Regions from separate parts of the Rhizobium sp. 05L419 genome, predicted to be linked through region 2. Evidence: riboswitches for the same ligand, from Rfam matches in the RefSeq annotation. Region 2 holds a riboswitch; the other holds the start of a gene.
The links. A riboswitch is a leader RNA that binds a small molecule or an ion and turns the genes downstream of it on or off. The one in region 2 is predicted to bind thiamine pyrophosphate.
Positions count from the first base shown of each region.

Region 1 (9,372 bases), on a different contig from region 2:
CGTGAAGAAGTGCGGCCGCTTCCGGCAGGTTCGGCGTCAAAAGCGTTGCCATTGGCAAAAGTCGGAGTGTCAGGACCTCGACGGCTGTGGGATCCAGAAGATTGGCGCCACCCTTGGCGACCATGACAGGATCGAGCACGATCGGAATGCCGCCGTGCGGCTGGAGCGCGTCGGCCACTGCATCGGCGATCTCGGCATTGGCAATCATGCCGATCTTGACGGCGTCGACACGCACATCGGCAAAGACTGCTCTGATCTGATCGGCCACGAAGGTGGCGGGCACAAGATGAACGCCGCAAACACCCTGGGTGTTCTGCGCCGTCAGCGCCGTCAGCACTGCCATGCCATAGACGCCCCGGGCGGCGAAAGTCTTGAGGTCGGCCTGGATGCCGGCACCGCCGGATGGGTCCGACCCTGCGATGGAGAGAACGTTGCGGATCATCTTGCTTCCTTTCTGATGGCGTCGATCAAGCCGCGGGCTGCAGCTTCCGGATCGGGGGTGCCGCAGATCGCGGAGACGACAGCCAGCCCGTCGGCTCCGGCTGCGAAGACGTTCCGAACATGTGCGGCCTTGAGACCGCCGATGGCAACGGCCGGCACGGGGCAGACCTCGACAAGGCGCGCCAGACCGGCAAAGCCGATCGGTTGCTTGTGATCGGGTTTGGTCGGCGTCTGGAAGACCGGCCCGACACCGGCGTAGTTGACGAGCTCCGAATCGACTGAAGCCGCCAGTGCCTGCGTCTCGACGGAGAGGCCGAGGATCATCTCGGGACCGATGCGTTGGCGTGCCGCGTATGCGTCCATGTCGTCCTGGCCGATGTGGAGCCCGTCGGCACCAATGGCGATTGCCGCTTCCACGTCATCGTTGATGACGACGAGCGCACCAGTGCCCGCAAGTACCGCCTTCAGAGCCAGGCCCGTCTCTATCATCCGCGCCGTGTCTGCATGCTTGTCGCGCAGTTGTACGACGGTCGCTCCGCCAGCAACGGCCGCGCGGGCGGTCTCGACCATGCCGCGGTATGCGCACAGATCAGGGTCGAGGACGAGATAGAGCGAGAGATCGAGTTGCGTCATGCCATGCGGATCCTTGCGTGGCGATCCAGAAAAGCACCGTCGACTGCGGCAAGGCTATCGAGGAACCGCCACGAAAACGAACCGGGACCCTCCGCCTTTCGAGCCGCTTCTTCGCCGGCAACGGCGAAGGTCGCGAGTGCTGCAACGGTTGCGTCGAAGGGCGCACGCGGAAATGTCGCGGCAAAGGCGCCGACCAGGCAGGTGAGAGAGCATCCGAGCGCCGTTATCTGCGGCATCAGCGGCGAGCCACCCTGGATGCGAACAGCCCTTTCACCATCGGTGACGAAGTCGGTCGCCCCGGTGACGGCAACAACCGTCCCGTAGGTCCTGGCAAGGTGCCGGGCTGAGGTTTCGGCCTGTTCGACGGCATCGCGACTGTCGACGCCGTGGCCACGACTCGCTTTGCCTGACAAGGCGATGATCTCCGAGGCATTTCCGCGGATGATTGTGGGACGCAATTCAAGCAGCCCGCCAACTGCCTCCCGCCGGAAGCCGGTCGCGTAGTGGGCGACCGGATCGAGAACCCAGGGCTTGCCGCCGTCATTCGCCGCTTTTGCAGCCGCGCGCATGCCTTTCATCCACGCCGAGGAAATGGTGCCGATGTTGATCGTCAGAGCTCCAGCAATGCCGGCAAATTCGCCGGCCTCCTCCTCGGCATGCACCATGGCAGGCGAGGCGCCGACCGCCAGCAGCACATTGGCGGCAATGTTCATGGCAACGAAATTGGTGATGCATTGCACGAGCGGCGTCTGCTCGCGCATCGCATTCAGAGCCGCTCCCGGCGAGGTCTGGTCTTGCATTTTGCCCTTTCACGCGGGGGGCAAGGCGCGGGGACGAAACGCAGGATCGCAAAGTCCCGAGCGACTCCCTCCGCCAGCATTATCTGGTTCAGGTTCCAAGGGTACTTCTCAGTCCGCCTTCCGGCGAACGCCCCTGTCTCTCAATGGACCATCTTGTTGCAGAGAACGGGCCGCCTGTCACTTCAAATGTCTGACACAGCCGTCGGATGCCGGCTGTGTCAGCGACGCTATTCGTTTGCTGCGCAAGCCGCCGGAAGGGCGACGTCCTGCAGACATGGCAGCACCGAGGCTATTCGGCTGCCTGGTAGACGTCTGCCCGGCGAGCCGATGTTCTCGGTCCCAAGGCAGCGGCAAGCGTCACCGCGACAGAGAGCGTCGCGACAAAGGAGATGCCAGCAAAGTACGGATCCCAACCGAAGCCCGGTGCGGCTGCGAATACCGCCGATGCCGCCGCGAGCACGATGCCGCCACCGATCTGGAACGAGGCGAACAGCAACCCCGAGGCCAGACCGGATTTGTCCTCCTCGACATCGGACAGCGCTGCCACCTGCACCGAAGGATAGGTCATGGCATAGCCGACGCCGAGCGGAATCTGCGAGAGCGCCACCAGAAGCACCGGATGGATGTGACCGACCGCGGAGATCCAGAGGATATAGCTGGCCGCTTGCAACGCAACGCCCGCTGTCATGAGGCCGGTGGTGCCACGGCTCTGCCCGATTGCGGCAAAGCGCGGCGCCAGGATCATCACGCAGACGCCACCGAAGGCGAAGCAGAAGCCGGTCGCAAACGCCGACCAGCCAAAGACGTTCTGATAATAGAGCGTCGCGATGAACTGGAAGCCGACATAGACCCCCTGAAACAGCGCGGCGACGGCGTTGGCATGGCTGAGTTTGGCTCGACGGAAGATCGCGAGCGGCACCATCGGATCGGCATGGCGCATCTCGACGACCAGGAAGAGGCCGATCAGCACAACGGCGGCCAGCAGCGAGCTCCAAGTCGGCAGCGCATCCCAGCCGGCGGCTGCGGCGTTGGTGATGCCGAACACGAAGAGCAGGAGGCCGGGGGTGATCGTCAGGGCTCCAGCCCAATCGAACGTCGGGCGCGGGCCGGTCCTCGGCTGATCCGCAGGCAGCACGAAGGGGGCGACTGCAAGCGCAATCATGGCCACCGGCGCACCCATCACGAGCGTTGCCCGCCAGCTGACGATGGTCGCCGCGCCGCCCAGGACCATTCCGAGCACAAATCCGGTGGCCCCTGTCGACGCAAACACCCCGAGCGCCTTTGCGCGCGCATTGCCCTCGCCGAATACGGAGAGCAGCAGGGCAAGAGCAGCCGGCGCCGTGAAGGCGGCGGCAATCCCCTTCACCAGGCGCGCGGCAATCAGCGTCGGCCCGCTGTCGACGAAACCGCCGGCAATACTGGCAGCGGCGAAAATGCCGAGAGACCAGAGGAAGGTGCGGCGATGTCCGAAGACATCGGCCACACGGCCCCCAAGCAGCAGGAAGCCCCCGTATCCGAGCACGTAGGCGCTGACTGCCCATTGCAGGGATGTAGCCTTCATGCCGAGTTCCGCCTGGATGGCGGGAAGCGCAACGCCGATGGTCGAGACGTCCATGGCGTCAAGGAAATTGGCAGCGCACAGCAGCAGCAACGCCAGGCCGGCTCCGCCTTTCGGTTTGGAAATAGTCATTGATGATCGTTCCTTTCGTGCTGGCGCCGCGGGAGGATCGGGCGACAGAGGAACGAGAAAATGTACAGCTTCAGAACCTATTGCAAATTGATAGTACCTATGCCAGGTATTACTGGAGATGATGAATGATGCAATCCTCCGCAAGATAGACCTGAACCTGCTGCTGGCATTTTCCGTGCTGATGCAGGAACGGAATGTCAGCCGTGCCGCCGAGCGACTTCTGCTCGGCCAGCCCGGCCTGTCGGCTGCGTTGAAGCGGTTGCGCGAGACGCTCGACGACGAGTTGTTCGTCAGGGTAGGACGAGGGCTGCAGCCAACACCAAGGGCTCTTGCCATCGCACCGGCGATCGAAGACGCATTGTCAGGCATAGAGCGAGCCATTCGGCCGCCGACGGCATTCGACCCCGCAAGCTGGCAGGGCGAATTCCGGATCGGCATGTGCGACAATCTGGAGTCGGCGTTTTTCGGCCCGTTGGTGGCGCGATTGCGCGAACTCTCACCCGGATCCCGGCTGGTCGGTATAGCGTCCGACAAGCGCGACGCTGCGCGCATGCTCGATGAAGGCGCCTACGACTTCAGCGTCTCCGTCCATGACGATCCTGCGTCCTGGCACATCCGTGCGCCGCTCTTCAACCAGTCTTCGATCTGCGTCTTCGACCCTGAGCAGGTGAGGCTGAAGGCTCCTTTGAAGCTCGAGGACTTTGTCAAGACGCCGCATTTGACCGTGTCTTTCGAAGGCAACAGCGCCAACAACCTCGATGTCGCTCTTGGCCGCGTCGGCCTGCGTCGTCAGGTGGTCGCGACGGTACCGCGCTTTTCCGCCCTGCCGACGGCGCTAAGGGCAATGCCTGCAATCGCGACGATTCCGGAGTCGATTGCCCGATGCATGGCGCAACTGCATGGACTTGCGCTCTCGGTGCCGCCGCTGGACCTGCCGGCAGACCCGGTCACCATGCTCTATCGGCGCGTCGACCGCGCCGACGGCCGATCGGTCTGGTTCCGCAGATTGTTTGTCGACGTCGTTGTCGCGGCGCTTGAGGCTTCCGGCTGCACCACAAACGTCTCCAGGGCTGCTTAGTAACCCCGCTCTCTGCGCAGGCCTTAGGCGCCGGCTTCCTTGATTGCTTCCATGGCAACAAATGTCGACGTGTTTGCAACGAAGGGCAGGCTGGAGATCTTTTCGCCGAGAACCTGCCGATAGTTTGCAATGTCCGACGTCCGGATCTTGAGCAGATAATCGAAGGCGCCAGCGATCATGTGGCATTCCTCGACCTCCTGCAGCTTCCTGACTGCGATATTGAATGCGTTCAGGGCATTCTCACGTGTGTCGGAAAGCTTGACCTCGGTGAACGCAACATGGTTCCTGCCTAGCTTGTTGACATCGATGATGGCGCGGAAGCCCAGAATATAGCCATCTTCGATCAATCTCTTGAGCCGCACCTGGCAAGGCGTATTCGACAGTCCGACGCGCTTTGCAAGGTCCGTCACCGACATCCGGCCATCCGCCATCAGCGCTTCGATGATCTTGTGATCGAAAAGGTCGATTTCTCTGCTGTGGCTTGACGTCGTCACAATAATTCCCTTTGAAACGGCAAATTAATGGCGAAATACAGGTTTGTTGGCCATAAATCAAGTGAAATTGACCTCATGAAATCTGCTAGCTTGTCCACCTGTCCCAATAGGAGCTGATATGACGAGCATCAATGGCGCGGTGGCGGCCGAGGTCACCATAGAGAAGGCAGATGGCACTGCAAATCCCTTTGACGGGTTTGCACCGGCCATCCGCCCTCAGAGCGAGCTGAGGCAGGCGATCACTTCGGCCTACCGCACGCCTGAAACTGTGTGCGTTCCCCGCCTCGTCGATGCCGCAGCTCTTCCCGATCAGGTCCGGCAAGCCGCCGCAAAGACCGCCCGCAAGCTGATCGAAGCGCTGCGCGCCAAGCACAAGGGCACCGGCGTCGAGGGACTTGTGCACGAATACTCGCTTTCCAGCCAGGAAGGCGTGGCGCTGATGTGCCTTGCCGAAGCTCTGCTGCGCATTCCCGACGCCGCGACGCGTGATGCCCTGATCCGCGACAAGGTTTCTGAGGGTGACTGGAAGGCTCATCTCGGCGGCGGTCGCTCGCTTTTCGTCAATGCCGCCACATGGGGCCTTGTGGTCACCGGCAAGCTGACATCCACTGTCAACGATCGCAGCCTGTCTGCGGCACTCACGCGCCTGATCGCCCGCTGCGGCGAGCCGGTCATTCGCCGGGGCGTCGACATGGCAATGCGGATGATGGGCGAGCAGTTCGTCACCGGCGAGACCATCGACGAAGCGCTGCAGCGGGCAAAGACGCTCGAACAGCGCGGCTTCCGGTATTCCTACGACATGCTCGGCGAAGCCGCGACGACCGGCGCCGATGCGCAGCGTTACTACAGGGATTACGAGAGCGCGATTCACGCGATCGGCAAGGCCTCCGACCGCCGCGGCATCTATGAGGGTCCGGGCATATCCATCAAGCTCTCGGCCCTGCATCCGCGCTACGCCCGTGCGCAGGGCGCACGCGTGATGGATGAACTGCTGCCGAAGGTGAAGGCACTGGCGCTGATCGCCAAGTCCTACGACATAGGCTTGAACATAGACGCCGAAGAGGCCGACCGGCTGGAACTGTCGCTCGATATCCTGGAGAGCCTGTGCCTGGACCGGGATCTCGCGAACTGGAACGGCATGGGATTTGTGGTGCAGGCTTACGGCAAGCGTTGCCCCTTCGTGCTCGATTTCATCATCGACCTTGCCCGTCGCGCCGGGCGCCGCATCATGGTGCGGCTCGTCAAGGGCGCCTATTGGGATGCGGAGATCAAGCGCGCCCAGGTCGACGGCCTTGACGATTTTCCAGTCTTCACGCGCAAGATTTACACGGACGTTTCCTATATCGCCTGCGCGAAAAAGCTGCTGGCGGCGACAGACGCTGTCTTCCCGCAGTTTGCCACGCACAACGCCCAGACCCTGGCGACGATCTACCAGATGGCAGGGTCCGACTACTATGTCGGCAAATACGAGTTTCAGTGCCTGCACGGCATGGGCGAGCCGCTTTATGACGAGGTCGTCGGACGCCAGAACCTGAACCGTCCCTGCCGCATCTATGCACCTGTCGGCACGCATGAAACGCTGCTCGCCTATCTCGTGCGCCGTCTCCTTGAAAACGGTGCCAACTCGTCTTTCGTCAACAGGATCGCCGACCCCAACGTCTCGATCGAAGAGCTCGTCGCCGACCCGGTCGACATCGTCTCGACGATGGCTGTCGTCGGCCAGAAGCACGACAAGATTGCTCTTCCGACCGACCTCTACGACTTGCGCCGGAATTCAGGCGGCCTTGATCTTTCAGACGAAGCGGTGCTTGCGGGATTGACCCACGCGTTGAAGGCCAGCGCAGCGCAGGCCTGGGAAGCGGTTCCAAGCCAGACGACGTCGCCAGCCGCCAAGCCGCGCGACGTTCTCAACCCCGCCGACAGTCGTGACGTCGTCGGCACCGTACGCGAGACAACGCAGAAGGAGGCGGCAATTGCCGCCGGGGCAGCAAAGAGGATCTCGTCATCCTGGGCTTCGGTATCGCCGGGCGACAGGGCGGTCATGCTCGACCGCGCCGCAGACATCATGCAGGCCCGGATCGAGACGCTGCTCGGGCTGATCATTCGCGAAGCTGGAAAGTCGGTGCAGAACGCCATCGCCGAGGTGCGCGAGGCGATCGACTTCCTGCGCTACTACGCAGAACAGGCTCGCCGGACGCTCGGTCCGTCGCATGCGCCGCTTGGCCCTGTCGTCTGCATCAGCCCGTGGAATTTTCCGCTGGCAATCTTCACCGGGCAGGTTGCGGCGGCATTGGTGGCCGGCAACCCCGTTCTGGCAAAACCTGCCGAAGAGACGCCGCTGATCGCCGCCGAAGCGGTCCGCATCCTGCACGAGGCCGGAATCCCGCTCGATGTCGTCCAGCTCGTGCCCGGCGACGGCCGGGTCGGAGCCGCGCTCGTTGCGGCGCCCGAAACCGCGGCTGTGATGTTCACGGGATCGACCGAAGTTGCCCGGCTCATCCAGGCGGAGCTCGCAGGGCGCCTGTCTGCGAGCGGCGAACCTATTGCGCTGATCGCCGAGACCGGCGGCCAGAACGCCATGATCGTCGACTCGTCGGCGCTCGCCGAGCAGGTTGTCGGCGACGTCATCGCCTCAGCCTTCGACAGCGCCGGGCAGCGCTGCTCGGCACTGCGTATCCTGTGCCTGCAGGAAGACGTGGCAGATCGGACGCTTGCGATGCTGAAGGGCGCGCTTCAGGAACTGACAATTGCCAACACCAATCGCCTGTCTTCCGACATCGGCCCTGTCATCACCGCCGAGGCGAAAGAGATCATCGAGACCCATGTTCGGGCGATGCGGGAGCTTGGCTGCACAGTCGAACGAGTGGAACTGCCTGAAGCAACCCAGCACGGCACTTTCGTTTCCCCCACCATTGTCGAATTGCGCACCATTTCCGATCTCAAACGGGAAGTCTTCGGGCCTGTCCTTCACGTTATCCGCTGGCGCCGCCAGAATCTCGACCGGCTGATCGACGACATCAACGCGACCGGTTACGGCCTGACGTTCGGCCTGCATACGCGCCTGGATGAAACCATCGCGCACGTGACGTCGCGCATCAAGGTCGGCAATATTTACGTCAACCGCAACGTCATCGGCGCTGTGGTCGGCGTACAGCCTTTTGGTGGCCGGGGCCTGTCCGGTACCGGACCCAAGGCCGGCGGGCCGCTCTACCTTGGGCGTCTCGTCAGAACACAACCCATCCCGCCGCAGCACAGCTCGGTCTATAGCGATCCGGCGCTATCGGATTTCGCCAAGTGGCTTGATAGAGAGGGGCTCCAGGACGAGGCCGAAATGGCGCGCAATCTCGGCGGTCAATCAGCGCTCGGTCTCGAAACCGAGCTTGCAGGTCCGGTCGGGGAACGCAACGTTTACGCGCTCCACGCCCGCGGCACGATCTACTGTGCGCCCGTTTCGGCCGTCGGCCTGCGCCGGCAGGTGTCATCGGTGCTTGCCACCGGCAACAGCGCGGTCATCGACTGTGGCGATGGTCTTCGTTCCAGCCTGAACGGTATTCCGGCAAGCGTTGCCCAGCGCATCGCCTTCAGTGACGCTGCGGGCGACGGCACGCCGATGTCCGGCGCCCTCATCGAAGGCGATCCCGATCGCGTCTTAGCAATGCTGCAGAAGGTCGCCGCAATGCCAGGTCCATTGTTGCTGGTGCAATCGGCCTCCACGCTGGAGCTGGAGCAAGATCCCGAGGCCTATTGCCTCAACTGGCTGCTGGAGGAAGTGTCGACGTCGATCAACACGGCGGCAGCGGGCGGAAACGCCAGTCTGATGTCGATTGGCTGATTGCTGCTGAGGCATGTCCGAATGAAGAAAGGCCGAGCCGCGATCGCTCGGCCTTTTTTGCTGATCGTGAGAAGCGCCGATCGGCACCGTACGGGAACTGCGCAGAATGCACTTGTGCAACGAATGGCGGCGATCCAATTTTGCGAGCGACCAAACAGCCCGACAGGACAGCGCCATGAACGAGACTTTCCACCAGCCGATCGACGCCGCCGACGTTCCGCGTTTTGCCGGGCATGCGACCTTCATGCGGCTGCCTGTCGCCAGAACCGCCGAAGGACTTGATATCGCGTTGGTGGGAATTCCGTGGGACGGCGGGACGACGAACAGGGCGGGGGCGAGGCACGGCCCGCGCGAGGTGCGTAGCCAGTCCAGCCTGATGCGCCGGGTTCATCACGTCTCCGGCA
Region 1 covers NZ_JBFTOF010000016.1:62,278-71,649, forward strand. The annotation lists gene thiD (bifunctional hydroxymethylpyrimidine kinase/phosphomethylpyrimidine kinase) at 1-442, opposite strand, end outside; gene thiE (thiamine phosphate synthase) at 439-1,074, opposite strand; gene thiM (hydroxyethylthiazole kinase) at 1,071-1,874, opposite strand; TPP riboswitch at 1,923-2,019, opposite strand; gene AC1DMK_RS19675 (MFS transporter) at 2,164-3,564, opposite strand; gene AC1DMK_RS19680 (LysR family transcriptional regulator) at 3,683-4,642, shown strand; gene AC1DMK_RS19685 (Lrp/AsnC ligand binding domain-containing protein) at 4,666-5,136, opposite strand; gene putA (trifunctional transcriptional regulator/proline dehydrogenase/L-glutamate gamma-semialdehyde dehydrogenase) at 5,255-8,968, shown strand; gene speB (agmatinase) at 9,144-9,372, shown strand, end outside.
Region 1: it holds a riboswitch for thiamine pyrophosphate, as region 2 does, so the genes downstream of both, thiM (hydroxyethylthiazole kinase) here and thiB (thiamine ABC transporter substrate binding subunit) in region 2, are expected to answer to the same signal.

Region 2 (9,372 bases):
GATGCAGCCTCGTCCGGCGTCATGCGCCGGAAGCTCGCCCGCAGGACGTCGGCAGTTTGCTGCAGGCTCTGGCTGCCCTTCGGTACTGCCGTCAGGAAGCGGAAGATTTGAGCATTGTTACGCACGACAGTCACGTCGAAGTCCCAACGGTCGGCACTCGCGCGCGCCGTGACCGCCTCCATGCCGTTGACGGTGATTTGCCGAATGGTTGAAGGATCAAGGCCAGTGACCCAGCCGCTGGAGATATAGTTTGTCAGCGACTGGTTCTGGTTGTCGGCAACACCGTCAAAGCGGATCGCGACATCGCCTGGCCCGGTCGCCATCACGGCTTCGACCTTGTTGTCGATCTTAAAGTCGGGCGGCACATCAAAACGAATGCCAAGACCGCCATGCAGGAAGGTCTGGCCACGAACATAGCCTTCCTCCGGGCTGTCGCCATAGAGGAGACCATCAATGCCATCAAGATAGTAATCGCGGCCCGTGTCGCCGACCTTGCCCTCCTGTCCGAACGCCCGCGCGTGGTCGCGGGCAAGCTCGATGCGCTGCGCCGAATTCGGGTGGCTCGACAGGAAGTCCAGGCTTTGGTCGGCATCGGGATCGACCGACATGAAGCGGCTGTAGCCGGCCATGGAATCCAGGAAGCGTGCGGCGGCAAACGGATCGTAGCCTGCCTCACCGAGCATCCGCACGCCGATCACATCCGCCTGCAGTTCCTGTTGCCGGGAGAAGGCCGCCAGACGCAGCTTGCCCCGCGCCAGGGCCTGCTTGCCGGCAATATCGCTCGACAGCACTTCGGCAACGACGCGGCTGGCAATGACTTCCGCCTCTTCGCGCTTCTGTCGCTCGATGCCGTGATTGGCGGTGACGTGGCCCATCTCATGCGACAGCACCGCCGCCACTTCCGAGGCGTCGTTGGCAAGCGCGAGCAAACCCCTGGTCACGTAGAGATACCCCCCCGGCAGGGCAAAGGCGTTGATCGCCGGAGAATTCAAAATGGTAATGCGATAAGATTGGCTGGGGTTTTCCGACACCGCCGTCAACGCTCCAGCGATGCGTGCAACCAACCGCTCCGTCTTTGCGTCCTTGTACTCGCCGCCGTAGCTTGCAACGATGCGCGGATGCTCGCGCGCACCCATTGCCGCACGCGGATCGTTCTTCTGAACCTCGTCGACGATCTGCGGATTGGACGAAGGACCGACGCTCGGCTGATAGGATTGTTCGAGAGCCGACTGACAGCCGTAGAGTGCAACGCTCGCAACAGAGACGAGCGAAGCCCGGCGGACCCAACGGCACGCGGCGAAGAACACATCACTGGAAGGCGCGGTCACTTTCCACGTCGTCATGCTGTCCAGTCTGGCTCTCCAAGTCATCGTGCGTTTCAACCGGCTCGCTGCATTGGCGATCCGATCGTCTTTTTTAGGGTTCAACAGGCGTCCGCCCCCGTTTTTGCAGTGCAAAATACGGGGCGCAAGTCTTTGCTGTAACTGATTTCCGCATCGGTTGCATAGCGAGACTCTGCTTAAATGTGGCACCGTTGTATTTTAGCAAGCGTAACGTGGTTACGGAGTTCCTTGGGTCGACTCAAATTATGGCGAAAGTGCCGTTACTCCGCCTATATTCGTCAACCGCGGAGAAATTGACGCAAACCGGGATGCTCGTCCCCAGCCAGAAACCCTGCAATCGGAGCGCTAACGGCGACCCGGCCGTCCTCGATGAAAACTGCATGGTCGGCAATCCGGCGTACCTCGTCCGGATCATGCGAAACCACGACCACGGTGTTCCCGGTATCGCGATGCATGTCCAGAAGCAACGCCGCCATGTCGTTGCGCAAGCCAGGGTCGAGCGCCGCAAATGGCTCGTCGAGCAGCAACACCGGCCGCCTGCGAACGAGCGCGCGGGCAAAGGCGACGCGCTGGCGCTCTCCGCCGGAAAGTGTCCCCGGCATCCGCTTCTCGAATCCGCCGAGGCCGACTTTTTCCAGTGCCGAAACGATCGACGACCGATCGGCCCGCGAGAGTTTCATGGCCGGATCGACGCCGAGCCCGACATTGGTGAAAACATCGAGATGCGCGAACAGGTTGTTGTCCTGAAAGACGAGCGAAACCGGTCGTCCGGCCGGATGCACGGCGCTGACATCCTGTCCCGCGATCAGGATACGCCCTTGCGTCGGCACGTCGAAGCCAGCCAGCAAATTGAGAAATGTCGACTTTCCGGCTCCCGAAGCACCCGTCACTGCAATGACGGCTGCCGCCGGCAGGTCGCAGTCGAAGAAGAACGCGTGCCCGCCCAACGCTAGGCAAACATCATGCATTTCGATGCCATCAGCCATGTGATGCGGGCTCCTTGCTCGGTTGTCCCATGGTGCCTGCGATCGTCAGAAGGAGGCAGATGACCCCGAGGATAAGCGCCAGTCCGTCCGCATCGTTGGTTCGATAGCTGCCCATGCGACTGTAGACCAGCCAGGGGAGCGTCACGAAACTGTCCGAACCGAACAGTGCGACAGCACCGAGATCGCCCAGCGATAGCGCCGTGGCGAAAGAAACCGCAGTCAGCACCGGCTTGCGCAACACGGGCCAATCGATCAGGCGCAGACGGGCAAGGCCGCAGATGCCAAGGCTGGCGCGCAACCGTTGCGTCCGCCGTTGATGAATGGCGTAGGCCGGTTCGAGCACGCGCATCACAAATGGCAGAGACATCAGCGCATTGATGACGACGACGAGGACCGGCGCATAGGTGCCGGCATCGCCGATGCTCCTCAGGGCCATGAACCAGCCCGTCGCAAGGACAATCGGCGGAACGAGCAACACCAGTGAGGATGCGCTTCCCATCGCTGCGAAGAACGCGCGGGCGCCGCGGCCCCTTTCTCCCTGCAGAAAGACGGTGTGGCGCGCGCGCACCAAGGCGCCCGAAACAGCCAGCGACAGCACGGCAGCAGAAAGCGAAATTGCGGCACTGGTGGCGGTCGCCTGCCAGAAGATCGGCTCTACGATCAGTTTCACGAGATTGGCACGCAGACCTGCGACCACAACGGCCATCAAAGGCAAGCCCAGGAAAAGCACCGTGAGCACCAGCAGACCGCTATCGGCGAGGCGGGCACCGAGCAGCGATCCATCCGGCCGGCGGACGGCTTTGCCTGATGTCAGCCCGTCATCGCCGATAGCGGGCAAAAGAGCGAGCACGCCAAGCACGATGGCGGTGAGTGCGATCTGCAGCAACGACAGCGCGACGGCCCGACCAGGATCGAAGTCGAAACGCAGCGACTGGTAAATCGCGACCTCGATGGTCGTCGCGGCCGGACCGCCGCCAAGTGTCAGCACCAGCGTGAAGCTTGTGGCGCACAGCATGAAGATCAGGCCTGCAACACCTGGAATGATCGAGCCCAGCACGGGCCATTCGATGAAGCGGAAAATGGAGCCACGCCGCATGCCGAGACCGCTCGCCATCAGCCAGTATTCACCCGGTACACGCTCCAGCGCTGCCAGCATCAACCGGCAGGCCAAGGGCAGATTGAAGAAGACATGCGCCAGCACAATGCCGGCAAGGCCGTAAATGCTGATCGGCTCGGCAACGCCGGCGCTCGTCAGCAGCGAATTCAGCATTCCCTGCCTGCCCCATATGCCGATCAGGCCCAATGCGCCGATCAGCACCGGCAGCCCCATCGGCACCGCCATGAGGCGAACAATCCAGATCCGGCCGGGAAAGCGCGGTTGGCGCGCCAGCGCTTGTGCAATCGGAATGGCAAAGATGATCGACAGAACGGTCGATAAAGACGCCTGCAACAAGGTGAAGCGCACGACTGTCAAGATGTAGGGGTCGAGAAGCGCCCCTGAGATCGACACCGCACCGCTCGACACGAGCAGCGCAAACGCCGCCAGGCAGACGAAAAAGACGATACCGGCGAGGCTGATTGCCCCGCCGGTGATCGCGTAACGCTTTTCGGCCGCAGTCAGCAGCATCAATTCATGCTCATGGCAGCCAGCCACTCGTCGATCCAGGCCTTGCGGTTCGCGGCGACCTCGTCGGAGCTCATGAGAAAGGTCTTCGACGGATTGACGAGCTTGCCGAAAGCGTCGGGCAGCGGCTGGGATGTCGCGGAGACCGGCATCATCCAGTTATTGGTCGGTATGGTATCCTGGAAGTCCGGCGTTACCATGAACTTCAGGAAGTCGCGCGCGAGTTCCTTGTCCGCTGCGTTCTTCAGCAGGCCCGCCACTTCGATCTGGACGTAGTGTCCCTCGGAGAAGGCAGCCGCCTGATAGCGATCGGTATTCTCCGCAACCATGTGGTAGGCTGGCGAGGTCGTATAGGAGAGCACCATCGGGGCCTCCCCCTTGGTGAACAGGCCATAGGCTTCCGACCAGCCGGGCGTCACCGTCAGGACCCGTCCCTTGAGCTTTGCCCAGGCGTCCGGAGCTTTGTCGCCGTAGACGGATTTCACCCACAGCAGCAGGCCAAGGCCCGGCGTGGAGGTACGCGGATCTTCGATGACGATCTTTTGCGACGGATCGCCCTCGACCAGATCCTTCATGCTGCGCGGCGGATTCTTGATCGTCTGCGTGTCGTAGATGACGGCAAAATGGCCGTAGTCGTAGGGCACGAACACCTCATCCTTGTAGTCGCCTGGAACCTTCAGGCCATTGGTGTCCACGCCGCTGACGTCGAACAGGCCAGTCGCCTTGGCTTCGGTGATGAGATTGGTGTCGAGGCCAAGCACGACGTCGGCCTTGGTGCCTGCACCCTCGAGCTTGAGGCGGGAAAGCAGGGCCACGCCGTCAGCCACGCTGACGAAATTGACGGTGCAGTTGCAGGTCTTTTCAAACGCTGCTTTCACCTTGGGCCCGGGACCCCACTCCGACGTGAAGCTTTCGTAGGTATAGACGGTCAGAGCCTTGTCGGCGGCCTTGGCCGGCGTCATCGACACGGCGACAGACGCAGCTATCGCGGCAGCGACGAATGATCGGTTCTTGAACATTGTGGGCATGGCACCTCTCCTCTAGGTTTTCTTGAAGGGGAAAAGGGCGGTGCCTGGTGTCACGCGTCTAATCCCTCCGCCGGTGTTAACCGGATCAGGTTCCGCGGGTTAGCTTTTGCAAAGCCTCTCAGCCCCATGTCCGCTGGACACAAGGCACCCCGTTAGAGCGGGGAAAGGTGTATCGTCGCGATCGGCGGATAGCAAGAGGCGGCGGCACCCGCCTCCTTTTGTTTATTCAGCCGCTTCGGTGGACGTTGCAGGTTGCTTGAACTCGCCTGTTCGCGGCAGCTGCACCGGCTTTAGCATCAGAGCCGCCAGAAGGCCGACGAGCGCGATGGCGCAGGAGGTCATGAACAGTGGTGTGAACGCACTGGAATAGGCATCCGCCACGGCCTGCCGTGTCGCATCCGGCAAAGCCGCCATCATTTTCGGCGTCAGCTGCTCGATGTCGGTCACACCGGGAATGGAGAGACCCGTCCTGCCGAGCTGCGAACCAACGATGGCGCCATACATGGAAATCGCAATCGATGCCCCGCCCATGCGCGACAGCGTCACCGATCCGGTCGCTGCGCCGACGTCGCGGGCGGGTGCGCCATTCTGCACGCCGATGATCGGAACCTGCTGCGCCAGGCCGACACCGATGCCGTGAAACGCCATAATGGCCCCGATCAGAAAGACCGGCGTTCCCGCGTGAACCTGAGAAAGCAGCGCAAACGCGGCCGCGCTGCAGGTCAGGCTGGCGATTGCCAAGGGCTTGTATCGTCCGGTGGCCGAGATAATGCGCCCGGCCGACAGCGAACCGCACACGATGCCGCCGGTCAGAAGAACGAAGAGGCCGCCGGCTGCCGATGGCGAAAGGCCGGTCGTCGTCTGCAGGAAAAGCGCGAAATAATTCACCATGCCGATCCCGATCGCGCCGCTCATGATCGACATGGCGAGCAACAGGCCGAACGTGGAGTTGCCAAACAGCGACAGCGGAACGATCGGTTCGGCGGCGCGGCGTTCGACGAGGACCCATGCGATGGCGCAGACGACACCGAAGGCAACGATCACCACGTTTTGCGCGGAGATCAGCGAGCCGAAGAGCTGGCTGCCATCGGCCGCAAGCACAACGCAGGTCGTCGTCAGGGCAAGAAGGAGCGCGCCCGCATAGTCGATCTTCGGACGGCGGTTCGGCTTTCGATAGGGAAGCATGAAGGCAAGGCCTGCCAGCACCACAAAGCCGATCGGTACGTTGACGAGGAAGATCGAGCGCCAGCCGAAAAGGTCGCTCATCGTACCGCCGAGAACCGGCCCGATCGCGCCGGAGGCCATCAACACAAGGCTCGAATAGCTTTGGTAGCGCGCGCGTTCGCGCGGCTCGAAGAGGTCGGCATTGACCGCGAAGATCGACACCATGATGCCGCCGCCGCCAAGCCCTTGCAGGACGCGGGCGGCAATCAGCGTGTTCATGGAGACAGCCAGACCGCAGACCGCAGACCCGACCGTGAAGATCATGATCGCCGCCATCATCACATACTTGCGGCCGAAAAGGTCCCCGAGCTTTCCATAGAGCGGCATCACCGCGCTCACGGCGAGAAGATAGGCCGAGCCGATCCAGCTGAATCGCTCGAGATGACCGAACTCGCCGACGATTGTCGGCAGGGCGGTCGCGACGATCTGGTTGTCAAGCGTTGCCATGAACATGGCGGTCATCAGAAAAAGAAAGAGAACGAGCCGGCGGCGGTGATCCGTCACGAGCGGCGCCGGGGCAGTTTGCATATCCATGGGCTTCATTTCCGATTGGGTCGGCAGGTCGAATTTATGTGCTATTGGCATATAATTGTCAATGTCACATTCATGACATTTGCATGTTCTCATTGTGGCCGCATTCTGCTATGATTTTCCGATGAACGAGACCACGACCAAATCTGCCGATATCGACCCCGCCGGGACAAGCGAAGGCGTCATGTACATCGGCCAAAGCATGACCCGCATGCGGCTGATGACCGGCCGACGGCTGATCGGCCGGCTTGCCATACAGACCATCGCCCCTGGCCTCGAACTTTCGCATCTCGACGTCCTTGATGCGGTTCGCCGGGCCCAGGACAACGGCGAAGTCACAGTCGGCACCATTGCCGAAATGATGCGCATCGATCCATCCCGAGCAAGCCGTGTCGTCTCCGACATGGTCGGCCGCAACGTGCTTCGCCGCAAGGCATCCCAGGCCGATGCCCGCCGGATCGTCGTCGTCATGACGCCACTCGGCCAGAGACTGCTGTCGGAACTGAAGGCACAGAAGCTCAAGATCGTCTGCGAAATCGTCGAGGACTGGCCGAAGGAGGATATCGACACCTTTGCAAGGCTTTTCGACCGGTACATCTCCGGCTTTGAGGCCGTTTTTCAGGCTCGCATGAAGGATGAGGCCGACGAAGCCTGATCTGCGCCCCTTCCCCTTCACCCCCGCTTTGCGCTATGGGCAATGCCCATGAGCCAATCCACCTTCACCATTCTGCTCGGCGGCGAGTTGCAACGGACCGATCGGCTGCGCCAGGCAGTCTCGGGCACACGCTTCATTGCTGCCGATGGAGGCATGCGGCATGCCGCTGCTCTGGGCGTTGTGCCCGAACTCTGGGTCGGCGACTTCGATTCCACCCCTGCAGATCTTGAGAGCGCGTTTGCGCATGTGCAAAAGCAGGCCTACCCGACGGCAAAGGCCTCGACCGATGGTGAGATCGCCGTATCGGAAGCCATCAAACGTGGTGCAGATCGGCTGATCCTTGTCGGCGCGCTGGCAGGCGAACGCTCCGATCATGCGATCCAGCATCTGCTCTATGCGGTCAGCCTCGCCGAACAGGGCCTGGACGTGCTGCTGACGTCGGGCAGTGAAGAGGCCGTGCCGCTTATTGCCGGCACGATCAGCCTCGATCTCCCACCGGGAAGTCTCTTCTCGGTCACAGGCTTCAGCGAGCTGCGTGGGCTGTCCATCGAAAATGCACGCTATCGGCTGGCGGATTTTCATTTGCCGTTCGGTTCCTCGCGCACCATTTCCAATGTCGCGCAAGGCACTGTGCGCTTCTCGCTTCAAAGCGGCCGCGCCATCGTGCTCGCCCGCCCCTACGATCTTTCCGGAGTCTGATTTTTGGCGCCCCCCATTCTTAAACTCGATGATATTTTCCTGAGCTTCGGCGGCGCACCGCTCCTGGCCGGTGCTGCGCTGCAGGTGGAGCCTGGAGACAAGATCTGCCTTGTCGGCCGCAATGGCTCGGGAAAGTCGACGCTTCTCAAGATCGCAGCCGGCATGGTCGAAGCCCAGTCCGGTGAGGTTTTTCGCCATCCCTCCTCAACGGTCCGCTATCTCGAGCAGGCTCCCGACTTCGGAACCCACAAGACAGTGCAAGCCTACGCCGAGGCTGGGCTCGGGCCGGGCGACGATCCCTATCGCGTCACCTATCTGCTCTCGCATCTTGGCCTGACGGGCGAAGAAGATCCGAAAAACCTCTCCGGCGGCGAGGCACGCCGCGCTGCTCTCGCGCGCGTCCTTGCCCCCGAGCCCGATATTCTCCTGCTCGACGAGCCGACCAACCATCTCGACCTGCCGACGATCGAATGGCTGGAAGGCGAACTGCAGAAGACCCGAAGTGCACTCGTTCTGATTTCGCATGACCGTCGCTTCCTCGAAAAGGTCTCGACCGCAACCGTCTGGCTCGATCGCGGCACCTCGCGCCGGCTCGACCGGGGCTTTGCCCACTTCGAAGCCTGGCGCGACCAGGTGCTGGAAGCCGAGGAGCTCGAGCAGCACAAGCTCGGCAAGGCGATCGAACGCGAGGAGCACTGGCTTCGCTACGGCGTCACGGCACGACGCAAGCGCAACATGCGCCGCCTTGGCGAACTGCAGACGATGCGTTCGAACTATCGTGGACACCAGGGTCCGCAGGGCACGGTGCAGGCAACTGTCTCCGATGCGCAGGAATCGGGCAAACTTGTCATCGAAGCCGACAAGATCACCAAGGCATTCGGCGACCGGCCGATCGTCACGCCGTTTTCGATCCGTGTGCATCGCGGCGATTGCATCGGTCTCGTCGGGCCGAATGGCGCGGGAAAGACGACATTGCTGAAGATGCTGACCGGGCAGCTTTCGCCCGATAGCGGCACGGTCAAGCTCGGCACCAACCTGGAAATCGCCACGCTCGATCAGAAGCGCGAGGACCTCAACCCCGACGAGACACTCGCCCACTATCTGACGGACGGCCGCGGCGACAACCTGCTCGTCAATGGCGAGCAGCGCCACGTCACGGGCTACATGAAGGAATTCCTGTTTCAGCCCGAGCAGGCGCGCACGCCGATCAAGAACCTCTCGGGCGGAGAGCGTGCACGCCTCATGCTGGCGCGTATCATGTCGCGCCCGGCAAACCTGTTGA
Region 2 covers NZ_JBFTOF010000004.1:75,764-85,135, reverse strand. The annotation lists gene AC1DMK_RS06445 (M48 family metalloprotease) at 1-1,370, opposite strand, end outside; gene AC1DMK_RS06440 (thiamine ABC transporter ATP-binding protein) at 1,622-2,329, opposite strand; gene thiP (thiamine/thiamine pyrophosphate ABC transporter permease ThiP) at 2,322-3,956, opposite strand; gene thiB (thiamine ABC transporter substrate binding subunit) at 3,956-4,972, opposite strand; TPP riboswitch at 5,027-5,143, opposite strand; gene AC1DMK_RS06425 (MDR family MFS transporter) at 5,204-6,739, opposite strand; gene AC1DMK_RS06420 (MarR family winged helix-turn-helix transcriptional regulator) at 6,861-7,391, shown strand; gene AC1DMK_RS06415 (thiamine diphosphokinase) at 7,440-8,090, shown strand; gene AC1DMK_RS06410 (ABC-F family ATP-binding cassette domain-containing protein) at 8,094-9,372, shown strand, end outside.